DNA from 2 places in the Streptomyces sp. NPDC096132 genome. Region 2 is predicted to be linked to the other one. Evidence: riboswitches for the same ligand, from Rfam matches in the RefSeq annotation. Region 2 holds a riboswitch; the other holds the start of a gene.
The links. Region 2 has a riboswitch for glycine ahead of gcvT (glycine cleavage system aminomethyltransferase GcvT). Riboswitches for the same ligand answer to the same signal wherever they lie in the genome.
Positions count from the first base shown of each region.

Region 1: another riboswitch for glycine. It lies ahead of gcvP (aminomethyl-transferring glycine dehydrogenase); the one in region 2 lies ahead of gcvT (glycine cleavage system aminomethyltransferase GcvT).

Region 1 is NZ_JBIWGA010000021.1:160,382-166,144, forward strand. Features, by position in the region: gene gcvP (aminomethyl-transferring glycine dehydrogenase) at 1-2,000, opposite strand, end outside; glycine riboswitch at 2,186-2,281, opposite strand; gene ACIRF9_RS38130 (PRC-barrel domain-containing protein) at 2,394-2,765, shown strand; gene ACIRF9_RS38135 (DNA polymerase IV) at 2,930-4,336, opposite strand; gene ACIRF9_RS38140 (MerR family transcriptional regulator) at 4,438-5,121, opposite strand; gene ACIRF9_RS38145 (bifunctional nuclease family protein) at 5,383-5,763, opposite strand, start outside.
Region 2 is NZ_JBIWGA010000026.1:46,077-51,839, forward strand. Features, by position in the region: gene ACIRF9_RS41280 (L-serine ammonia-lyase) at 1-55, opposite strand, end outside; gene glyA (serine hydroxymethyltransferase) at 175-1,440, opposite strand; gene gcvH (glycine cleavage system protein GcvH) at 1,455-1,832, opposite strand; gene gcvT (glycine cleavage system aminomethyltransferase GcvT) at 1,930-3,048, opposite strand; glycine riboswitch at 3,210-3,309, opposite strand; gene ACIRF9_RS41300 (AAA family ATPase) at 3,490-4,191, shown strand; gene ACIRF9_RS41305 (enhanced serine sensitivity protein SseB) at 4,290-5,090, shown strand; gene ACIRF9_RS41310 (enhanced serine sensitivity protein SseB C-terminal domain-containing protein) at 5,387-5,763, shown strand, end outside.

The sequences.
Region 1 (5,763 bases), on a different contig from region 2:
TCGGCGACATGCTCCTCGAACACACCGTGCGTCGACGGGTACGTGATCATCAGCACCGCCAGCTCGTCCCGGTGCTGCTCGATCTTCACCCGCAGGTCCTCGACGTCGACCTCGCCGTCCTCTGCGGTCTTGACGACGACGACCTTCATCCCGGCCATCACGGCGCTCGCCGCGTTCGTGCCGTGCGCGGAGGACGGGATCAGACACACGGTCCGCTGCTCGTCCCCGTTGGCCCGGTGGTATCCGCGTACGGCCAGCAGCCCGGCCAGCTCGCCCTGCGACCCCGCGTTGGGCTGCAGCGACACCTTGTCGTACCCGGTGACCTCGGCGAGCCGCTCCTCCAGCTCACGGATGAGCGTGAGGTAGCCCTCCGCCTGCTCGGCGGGCGCGAAGGGGTGCAGCTGCCCGAACTCGGGCCAGGTGACCGGCTCCATCTCGGTGGTCGCGTTGAGCTTCATGGTGCAGGAGCCCAGCGGGATCATGCCCCGGTCGAGCGCGTAGTCCCGGTCGGCGAGCCGGCGCAGATAGCGCAGCATCGCGGTCTCGGAACGGTGCTGGTGGAACACGGGGTGCGTCAGGATCGCGTCGGACCGCAGCACCCCGGCCGGCAGGGCGTCCCCGGTGACCGCGTCGAGCGCCTCGACGTCCCCGTCCACCCCGAAGGCGGCCCATACGGCGGCCACCTGGGCCCGCGCCGTGGTCTCGTCGCACGCGATCGACACCCGGTCGGCGTCGACGAGGTGCAGGTTGACCCCGTGCTCCCGCCCGGCGGCGACGACCTCCCCGGCCTTCCCGGGCACCCGCACGGTCAGGGTGTCGAAGTAGGAGCCGTGCACGACCTCGACCCCGCCGGCCGCCAGCCCCGCCGCCAGGATCGTGGCGTACCGGTGCGTCCGCCGCGCGATCGCCCGCAGTCCGTCGGGCCCGTGGTAGACGGCGTACATCCCGGCCATCACCGCGAGCAGCACCTGCGCCGTGCAGATGTTGCTGGTGGCCTTCTCCCGCCGGATGTGCTGCTCACGCGTCTGCAGCGCTAGCCGGTAGGCCTTGTGCCCGTCCGCGTCCAGGGACACACCCACGAGTCGCCCGGGCAGGCTGCGCGCGAACTTCTCGTGCACCGCCATGTAGCCCGCGTGCGGACCACCGAAGCCCATCGGCACACCGAACCGCTGCGTCGTCCCCACCGCGATGTCGGCCCCCAGCTCACCGGGTGACTTCAGCAGCGTCAGCGCGAGCAGATCGGCGGCGACGGTGACGAGCGCCCCGAGCCCGTGCGCCTGGTCGATGACGGCCTTGATGTCGCGTACGGCCCCGGAGGCGCCCGGGTACTGCAGCAGCACGCCATTGATCTCCCGCGCGGCGATGTCGGCCGGGATGCCCTCGCCGAGGTCGGCGACGACGACCTCCACGCCCGTCGGCTCGGCGCGCGTCTCGATCACGGCGATGGTCTGCGGCAGCACGTCCGCGTCGATCAGGAAGAGGCCCTTCTTGTTCTTCCCCATCCGCCGGGACAGCGCCATCGCCTCGGCCGCGGCCGTGCCCTCGTCGAGCAGCGAGGCACCCGAGGTCGGCAGCCCGGTCAGGTCGGCGACCATGGTCTGGAAGTTCAGCAGCGCCTCCAGGCGCCCCTGCGAGATCTCCGGCTGGTAGGGGGTGTAGGCCGTGTACCAAGCCGGGTTCTCCATGACGTTGCGCAGGATGACCGGCGGCGTGAAGGTGCCGTAGTAGCCGAGTCCGATCATGGAATCGAGGACCTGGTTGCGGTCGGCCAGCGACCGCAGCTCCGCCAGGACCTCGGCCTCGGTGCGCGCGTCGGGCAGGTCCAGCGCGTCGGCGTTCTTGATCACGTCCGGGACCGCGGCGGCGGTGAGCTCGTCGAGTGAGCCGTAGCCGACGTGCGCGAGCATCTTGGCCCGCGCCTCCTGGTCGGGCCCGATGTGGCGCTGCTCGAAGGGGATTCCCTGTTCGAGCTCGGAGAGCGGAATGCGATCGGCGGTCATTTCTGAGGCCTCCTGGTCTGACACGACCTTCGGGGGGCACCACGGCGCGGGTACCCGGACGGCCTCCCCCTCTGTCATCTCAACCTGAGAGCTTCACCGGCCGCCACTTGGGCAGCCGGTTTTCACCGTCGGTGAGGACGGAGGCCGTCGACGCCGTCGACATCCGCCCTGCTTTCCAGAGTGACCTCGTCCGCGCGGTACGTGGGCCTGAGAGATTCCGGGGAGGATTTGCTCCTTCGGCGCCTCCGACGATCTTCGGAGGACTCTCCCGCACGGGGTCAGCAGCCGTTGCCAGACTACCAGCGAGGTCAACGGGACCTCCTCGAGTGGCCGCTCGTCCCAATGTGTTCTTTTGTAGTGCTTACGGATGAGTTGCGACCAAGTGGAGGGCACGTGCAGACCGACATCGATCCGCGCAACCTGATCGGCCGCAAGGCGTTCGACCGCAACGGCACCAAGATCGGCACCGTCGACGAGGTCTACCTCGACGACGCCTCCGGAGTGCCGGAGTGGGCGGCCATACGCACCGGACTGTTCTCCCGGGACGCCTTCGTCCCCCTGGAGCCCAGCGAACTGGTGGAGGGCACCCTGCGCGTCCCCTTCGACCGGGCTCTGATCAAGGACGCCCCGGACTTCGGCGTGGGCCGGCACCTCTCCCCGGAACAGGAACTCCAGCTCTACCACCACTACGGCCTCGACGTGGCAGCCCCTCCCCCCTTCCCGGACCACGACTTCGGCCGACTGGCGGGCACCGACGAGGGCTGAGCCCGTCGGCCCACCCCGCATCCCGACTCCCCGCCCCACGGACACCTCGCCGGCCTTCGCAAACGCCCCGCCCCGCAGTCCCACGCGCATGCCACTCCCCCGTCTTCACCCTCTCCACCGGACGCGAAGCCCCCGGCGCCTTCACTCTCTGTAACGAACCACTGTCACCCTGTGTTCCCGGATCCCACAGCCGGATCCGGGAAAGTCGAGTCCGGATCCCCGTCGTCCTCCGGTCTTCGCCGGACCAGCGGCAACGGCTCCGCAGGCGCCAGCGCCGGGTCGTCCACCCGGAACGTCCGCACGCGCCCCGGCTCCGACTCCGGTGTCTCGAACCGCACCGTGACCCGGCCCAGCCCGCTCCCCTGCACCCACCCGTGCCCCAGCTCGGCATGCGCCACGTCAAGCCCGGGACGCCACTGGCGCTCGACCGGCGTCGGCTCCTCCCTGGCGGGCTCCTCGGGGGCCTCCTCCTCGGCGGCCCCCTCGCTCCGCTCCCCCTCCGCCGCCTGCGCGAACAGATCCTCCTGCGTGAAGTCCGCCAGACCGCTGACGCCGACCCCGAGCAGCCGCACCCCGCCCGTGGTGTCGACGGAGTCCAGCAGCCGCGCGGCGGCCTCCCGCACCACCGCCGGATCGTCCGTGGGCCCGCGCAGGGTCTCGGACCGGGTGAGCGTGGAGAAGTCGTACCGCCGCACCTTCAGCACGATCGTCCGCCCCGACAGACCGGAGCCCCGCAGCCTGCGCACACAGCGCTCCGCCAGGCGCTGCACCTCCAGCTCCACCCGCAGCCGGTCGTGGATGTCCACGTCGTAGGTGTCCTCGACCGACACCGACTTGGTCTCCCGCTCCGCCACCACGGGCCGGTCGTCCCGCGCCAGCGCCATCGCGTACAACCCGTGTCCGTGCGCCTTGCCCACCAGGCGCACGAGCTCGTCCTCGCCGGCCTCGGCGAGCTCGTCGACCGTGGTGATCCCGGCCCGCCGCAGGTGGTCACCGGTGGCCGGGCCGACGCCGGGCAGTGTCCGCACCGACATGGGTCCGAGCAGCGCCCGCTCGGTCCCCGGTTCGATGAGCACCAGGCCGTCGGGTTTGGCCTCCTCGGAGGCGATCTTCGCGAGCATCTTCGAGGCGGCCAGCCCCACCGACCCGGTGAGGCCCGTGACGGCCCGGATGTCCGCCCGCAGCCGGACCCCGGTCAGCCGCGCCGACTCGCTGTCCCAGGCCGCGCCCCCGGCCTCCAGATCCACGAACGCCTCGTCGAGGCTCAGTGGCTCCACCAGCGGCGACAGCGCCCGCAGCAGCCGCATCACCTGATCGCTGATCGACCGGTAGAAGGGGAAGCGCGGCACGAGGTAGGCGGCGTTCGGGGCCAGCCGACGCGCCTGGGCCATGGGCATCGCCGAGTGCACCCCGAAGGCCCGCGCCTCGTAGGAGGCGGTCGCCACCACCCCGCGCGGCCCCAGACCGCCCACGATCACGGCCTTCCCACGCAGGCTCGGCTTGGATGCCTGCTCCGCCTGGGCGTAGAAGGCATCCATGTCGAGATGCAGGATCGTGGGCGCGTTTCTCACATCTCCGATGCTGCACCACGCCACTGACAATGAGGCCGCACCGACCTCTGACACCGCCACCGCCACGGCGGCCCAGCCGCCCGCCCGCCAGGGCGGGGCCCTCAGACCGCCCGGTTGCGCCTGCGCGCCAGCTCGTCCGCCGGGTTGTGCCCGACGAGCGTCTCACCGGTGTCGACACGCTCGCCGTGCAGCTGCGACAGCGCGCTCTCCACGTCCCGCCAGACCACGCCGACGGCGATCCCGAAGATGCCCTGGCCCCCCTGGAGCAGCGCGTGGACCTCGTCCGGCGAGCTGCACTCGTAGACCGTCGCGCCATCGCTCATCAGCGTCATGCGCTCGAGATCACGGAACCCGCGCTCCCGCAGGTGCTGGACGGCGGTACGGATGTTCTGAAGCGACACACCCGTGTCGAGGAACCGCTTGACGATCTTCAGGACGACGACGTCCCGGAAGCTGTACAGCCGCTGCGTACCCGACCCGTACGCGGGCCGCACGCTCGGCTCGACGAGACCGGTGCGGGCCCAGTAGTCGAGTTGCCGGTAGGTGATGCCGGCGGCCGCACAGGCCGTCGGTCCGCGGTAGCCGATCTGCTCGGACGCCATGGACGTCGTCCCTCCGCTGCTCGGCACGGCCGCGGGTCGCTGCGGAGCATGATCGACCGCGTTGCCCTGCTGGGGATATCCCCTGCTCGAGCGCAGCCGAGAGCTTGGGGGAGGGTACGGACCGCTCCCCCCGACACCGAGTCCGGGGGCACCCCCAGCCGTACCGTCGCCGCTGCTTCTCACGCCGACCTCCGTCCTTGACCTGCCTTCTCGACGGTAGGCAGTCACCAGGGGTGCGTCAACGATCGCCACACTCGCCACGCCGAGTGATAATCACCCTAGGAGTGGTTTCCCGTACCCCGTCGCGGGGAAAGGCTAGCCGAATGCGCTGAGAAGTAGCCGTAGGACGCTCTCACACGCCGCTGGCAATTGCCGGGTACGGAGCGGCCCTCCTGGTATCGAGCGGCCCGTCTCCCGCGCACGTCTGTCCTGCGCACGTCCCGGCTACTGGTTGCTGGTGCCGAAGTCCTCGGGCGAGATCTGGTCGAGGAACTCGCGGAACTTCTCCACCTCGTCCTCCTGCTCGTCCGGGATGGCGATGCCCGCGTCGTCGAGCACCGTGTCACTGCCGAAGATCGGCGTCCCGGTGCGCAGCGCCAGCGCTATGGCGTCGGACGGACGTGCGCTGACCTCGACGCCGCTGGCGAAGACCAGCTCCGCGTAGAAGACACCCTCCCGGAGATCCGTGATGCGCACTTCGGTGAGCTCCTGGCCGACGGCTTCCAGCACGTCCTTGAACAGGTCATGGGTCAGCGGTCGCGCGGGGGCCATGCCCTGCTGGGCGAAGGCGATCGCCGTCGCCTCCCCCGGTCCGATCCAGATGGG
Region 2 (5,763 bases):
GGGAGCTGGACGGGCCGATGCCGATCGAGAACAGGTCGAAGACCGAGATGGCCACGGGGGACTCCTAGGGTTTCGGCGGACGACGGTGTCCGTCGGGTGGTGCAGATGGTTTCTCGGCGGGTGCCCCGCTCACCCGTACGGGTAAGAGTGTGCGGGGCGGCCGCCGAAAAGGAACTACTTGTTCAGAACGGGGTACAGCGGGTGCTTGTCGGCCAGGGCCTTGACCCGGGCCTTCAGGCCCTCCGCGTCGTAGGACGGCTTCAGGGCCTGCGCGATCACGTCCGCGACCTCCGCGAAGTCCTCGGCCGTGAAGCCGCGGGTCGCGAGGGCCGGCGTGCCGATCCGGAGACCGGACGTCACCATCGGGGGACGCGGGTCGTTCGGTACGGCGTTGCGGTTGACCGTGATGCCGACCTCGTGGAGCCGGTCCTCGGCCTGCTGCCCGTCCAGCTCCGAGGCGCGCAGGTCCACCAGGATCAGATGGACGTCCGTGCCGCCGGACAGGACGTTCACGCCGGCCTCGCGGGCATCCGCGGCCGTCAGACGCTCGGCGAGAATCCGGGCGCCGTCCACGGTACGGCGCTGGCGCTCCTTGAAGTCCTCCGAGGCCGCGACCTTGAAGGAGACCGCCTTCGCCGCGATCACGTGCTCCAGGGGACCGCCCTGGAAGCCCGGGAAGACGGACGAGTTCAGCTTCTTCGCGAAGTCCTTCTTCGCCAGGATGATGCCGCCGCGCGGCCCGCCCAGCGTCTTGTGGGTGGTGGAGGTGACGACGTCCGCGTACTCCACCGGGTTCGGGTGGAGACCGGCCGCGACCAGGCCCGCGAAGTGGGCCATGTCGACCCACAGGTACGCCCCGGCCTCGTCGGCGATCCGGCGGAACTCGGCGAAGTCCAGCTGCCGCGGGTACGCCGACCAGCCCGCGATGATCACCTTCGGGCGGTGCTCCTGGGCGAGCTTCTCGACCTCGGCCATGTCGACCAGGCCGGTCTCGGCGTCCACGTGGTAGGCGACCACGTCGAACTGCTTGCCGGAGAAGTTCAGCCGCATCCCGTGGGTGAGGTGGCCGCCGTGGGCGAGGTCCAGGCCCAGGATGGTGTCGCCGGGCTGGGCCAGCGCGAACAGGGCGGCCTGGTTGGCGGAGGCACCCGAGTGCGGCTGGACGTTGGCGTACTCGGCGCCGAACAGCTCCTTGAGCCGGTCGATCGCGATCTGCTCGGCGACGTCGACGTGCTCGCAGCCGCCGTAGTAGCGGCGGCCCGGGTAGCCCTCGGCGTACTTGTTGGTCAGGACCGAGCCCTGCGCCTCCATGACCGCGAGCGGAGCGAAGTTCTCCGAGGCGATCATCTCGAGCGTGGACTGCTGGCGGTTCAGCTCGGCGTCGACCGCGGCGGCGATCTCCGGGTCGAGCTCGTGCAGGGGCGTGTTCAGGACGGACATGCGTCTACGACTCCTCAGCCGGCGGAAAAGGCGGTGTACTCGTCGGCGGAGAGCAGGTCGGCCGGCTCCTCCGCCACGCGTACCTTGAACAGCCAGCCGCCCTCGAAGGGGGCGGAGTTGACCAGCGACGGGTCGTTGACGACGTCCTCGTTGACCTCGGTGACCTCACCGGTCACCGGGGAGTACAGGTCGCTGACCGACTTGGTCGACTCCAGCTCGCCGCAGGTCTCGCCCGCGGCCACCGTGGCACCGACCTCCGGGAGCTGGACGAAGACGACATCGCCGAGCGCGTTGGCCGCGTGCTCCGTGATGCCGACCGTCGCGACGCCGTCCTCGGCGCCGGACAGCCACTCGTGCTCCTTGCTGTAGCGCAGCTGCTGGGGGTTGCTCATGGCCTGAATTCTCCTGTACGCGGGGGAGTGCTGATGAATGGGGGACTGCTGAAGGCGTGCCTGAGCAGCGACTACGTGCTCAGCATCACCGGAGGGGCTACTTCTGACGCTTGTAGAAGGGCAGCGCCACGACCTCGTACGGCTCGTGGGTGCCCCGGATGTCCACACCGACGCCGGACGTGCCCGGCGTCGCGTGCGCCGCGTCGACGTAGGCCATCGCGATCGGCCTGCCCAGCGTGGGGGAGGGCGCACCCGAGGTGACCTCACCGATGACCGCGCCACCGGCGACGACGGCGTACCCGGCGCGCGGCACCCGGCGGCCCTCGGCGACCAGGCCGACCAGGACGCGCGGGGGCTTCTCCTGCGCGAGGGCGGCGGCCTCCGCCAGCGCCTCGCGGCCCACGAAGTCGCCGTCCTTCCCGAACTTCACGACCCGGCCGAGCCCGGCGTCGAAGGGCGTCAGCGACGTGCTCAGCTCGTGCCCGTACAGCGGCATGCCCGCCTCCAGGCGCAGGGTGTCCCGGCAGGACAGACCGCAGGGGACGAGCCCGGCGCCCGCTCCGGCCTCGGTCAGCGCCTGCCACAGCCCGACCGCGTGCTCCGGCTTCACGAACAGCTCGAAGCCGTCCTCACCGGTGTACCCGGTGCGCGCGATCAGCGCGGGGACCCCGGCGACGGTCCCGGGCAGGCCCGCGTAGTACTTCAGGCCGTCGAGGTCGGCGTCGGTGAGGGCCTTCAGGATCCCCGGCGACTGCGGCCCCTGCACGGCGATCAGGGCGTACGCGTCCCGGTCGTCCCGCACCTCGGCGTCGAACCCGGAGGAACGCTCCACCAGCGCGTCCAGCACCACCTGGGCGTTGGAGGCGTTGGCGACCACCAGGTACTCCGTCTCCTGGAGCCGGTAGACGATCAGGTCGTCCAGGATGCCGCCGTCGGCCTGACAGATCATGGTGTAGCGGGCGCGGCCGACACCGACGGAGGCGATGTCGCCGACCAGGGCGAAGTTCAGCAGGGCGGCCGCCTGCGGGCCGGTGACGGTGATCTCGCCCATGTGCGAGAGGTCGAACAGGCCGGCCTTCGTGCGCACGGCGTTGTGCTCGTCGCGCTCGGAGCCGTAGCGCAGGGGCATGTCCCAGCCGGCGAAGTCGGTCATCGTCGCGCCGAGCGAGCGATGCAGGGCATCGAGCGCGGTACGACGGATAGCGGTACTGCTCATCGGACAGTCGTCTCCCAATGCGGACGGGCGAGGTCGTTCCTCCCCATCTGTCATCGGAACCTGAGAGGTTCGCCATGACCTCCCGCGTCTCGAAGAACGCAGGTCACGGCTTGCACCTTGGGTGGGACCACCGGCGACGGCGGTCCGCTTTTCAGATGTGCCTCGCCCGCGCGGTAACGGGGCCTGAGAGATTCAAGGGAGGGACTTGCTCCTTCGGCGCCCCGGCGAAACTGCTGCTGGGGACTCTCCCGCGCGGATTCAAGCGGCCGGTATGCAGTTGGCGCGGACATCATCGCACGCCTTCACCCGATCGTGGCAGGCCGCATCTGTAACCGGCTTGTGTCGGTACGCGCACGAAAACACTAGACACCGCGCATTACCTTCTCTTTACGCTCGATGGGGATGAGGGACTTACCCGAACCTCTGGGGAGGACGATCACGGTGGACAGGACCACGGCGAGGACCACGGCATTCGCGACCACCTCGGCGCTCGCGTTGCCCGCGCTGCCCGCACAGCCGACCGGCCGGGCCCGCCGGGCGTGCGACCCGCACACCGTGCCCGTCGTCCGTGACCTGCGGGAGCGGACCGGCCACAGCCCGCACGGCCTGCTGTTCGGCCCCCGTGACCTGGTCGTGGTCACCGGCCTGCCCGGCAGCGGCAAGTCCACGCTCATGGCGCGCGCCGTCCGGGGCATCCGGATCGACTCCCAGGACGTCCGCGACCGCTGGGACGCCCGCGCCCCCCGCTTCCTGCCCTACGCCGTCTACCGCCCCCTGGTCCGCCTCGCCCACTACGCCGGACTGCGCCGCGCCCTGCGCACCGGCGAGGGCGTCGTCGTGCACGACTGCGGTACGCAGGCCTGGGTGCGCGACTGGCTGGCCCGCGAGGCCCGCCGCCGCGGCGGCACCCTGCACCTGCTGCTGCTCGACGTCACCCCGGACACCGCGATCGAGGGCCAGCGCGAGCGCGGCCGGGGTGTCTCGCGGTACGCGTTCCTGCGCCACCGCAGGGCCGCCGCCCACCTCATCCGCGCGGTGGAGAAGGGCCGGCTGCCCGCGGGAGTCGGCTCGGCGGTCCTGCTCGACCGCGACGCGGCGGACTCCCTGAGCCGCATCGGGTTCACGGGCCGGGACAGGACCTGACACCCACGGGGCGGACGGGGGCTTCGACGACTGAGGAAAGTCCCCCGGTACCCGCTAGCCTTCAGCCACAGCAGCGGTTCCCAGCAGGCGGTAGGCAGATGGACTTCCCCCCGGCGGACTTCCCGGTCTCCCCGGACTTCCCGGCACAAGCGCACCCCCATCCCCACGGCGGATGGCCCGGCAACGAGTTGGAGGAGGTGCTCTCCGCCTCCCTCGGCATGCCCGGCGCCGGCGGCCGGATCGTCGAGGTGCTCGGCCGCAGCTTCGTCTGGGTGCCCCTGCCGAGCGGCGGCGGCCCGCACAGCGGCCCGCTCGACCTGCCCACGCTGGAGCTGGAGGGCCAGGTCTACGTGCCCGTGTTCAGCTCCGAGGAACAGTTCCGTCAGGTCGTCGGCTCCCACATGTCGTACACGATCGCCCCGGCGGTGGAGTTCGCCCGCGGGCTGCCCCCGCAGGTCGGCATCCTCGTCAACCCGGACGGCGTGGTCGGCGTCCCGCTTCCCCCGCCGGCCGTGGCCGAGCTGTGCCGCGCCGGCCGCACCGTGCTGGACGGTCCCGCCACCGGCGGCCGCGTCCGCCTCTTCGAGCCCGACTGGCAGGACGACCCGGTGGACTTCCTCGCCGCCGCCTCCGCCGAGTTCGAGGCGACGGGCGTGGTCCTCACCGCCCGCCGCTGCCTCGCCGCCATCGAAACGGCCGACCCGGTCATGTTCGTCGGCGTCGAGCTCTCCCACCTCGACGGCGACCTCCGCGAACTCCCCCTGGACGCCCTGGGCCGAGCCATGGGCAACGTCCCGGTCAAGTGGCCGGTCAACCTGATCCTGCTGGACGTGGCACAGGATCCGGTGGGGGAGTGGATGAGGGAACGGATACGGCCGTTCTATACGAGGGTTCACTAGTGCCCCGGCAGGCAACGTTTGCCCCGTCGCGACGCCCGGCACGCTCCCCCACTCTCGGCTTCGCTCGAGCGGGAGGTACCCCCACCGCCGCACCGGCCGAAAGCCCAAGTACATCCAGTACGAGGGCTTCCGGCCGGCACGACGAGAGCACGCACCGGACGCCGCTCCTTGACGGGCAAACGTTGCCTGCCGCGGCACTAGCGCAAGAACCCCCGAGCTCGTGGGCGGCCACTGTCGGCGGCGCCACTTAAGCTGTTCTCATACGCGGGGCAACACAGAAGAAGGGGCGGTAACCGGTGAGCGCCAGCGGCATCGCGGCCGGACAGGTCGAGCACATGCTGCGCCAGGTCACGCCCGGGCGCTACGACGCCTACGAGGCCCTCCTGCGCGCGCTCGCGACCCCCGCCTCCGGCCAGGTCTGGATGCTCCTGTGGCAAGGCCAGGCCGGCTCCCCGGACGCCCAGTACGGGAACATGGAAGTGGACGGCCACGGCTACGCCCCCTGCGTGACCTCCGCCCAGGAGCTGAGCGCCAGCGGCTGGAACCGCTCGTACGAGGTGGTCGACGGAGTCGACGTGGCCCGCACGCTCTATCCCGACCACTACGGCCTCTGGCTGAACCCGCACGCCCCCGGCGGCGGTGTCGGCATCCCCTGGCTCGATCTGCGCCGCAT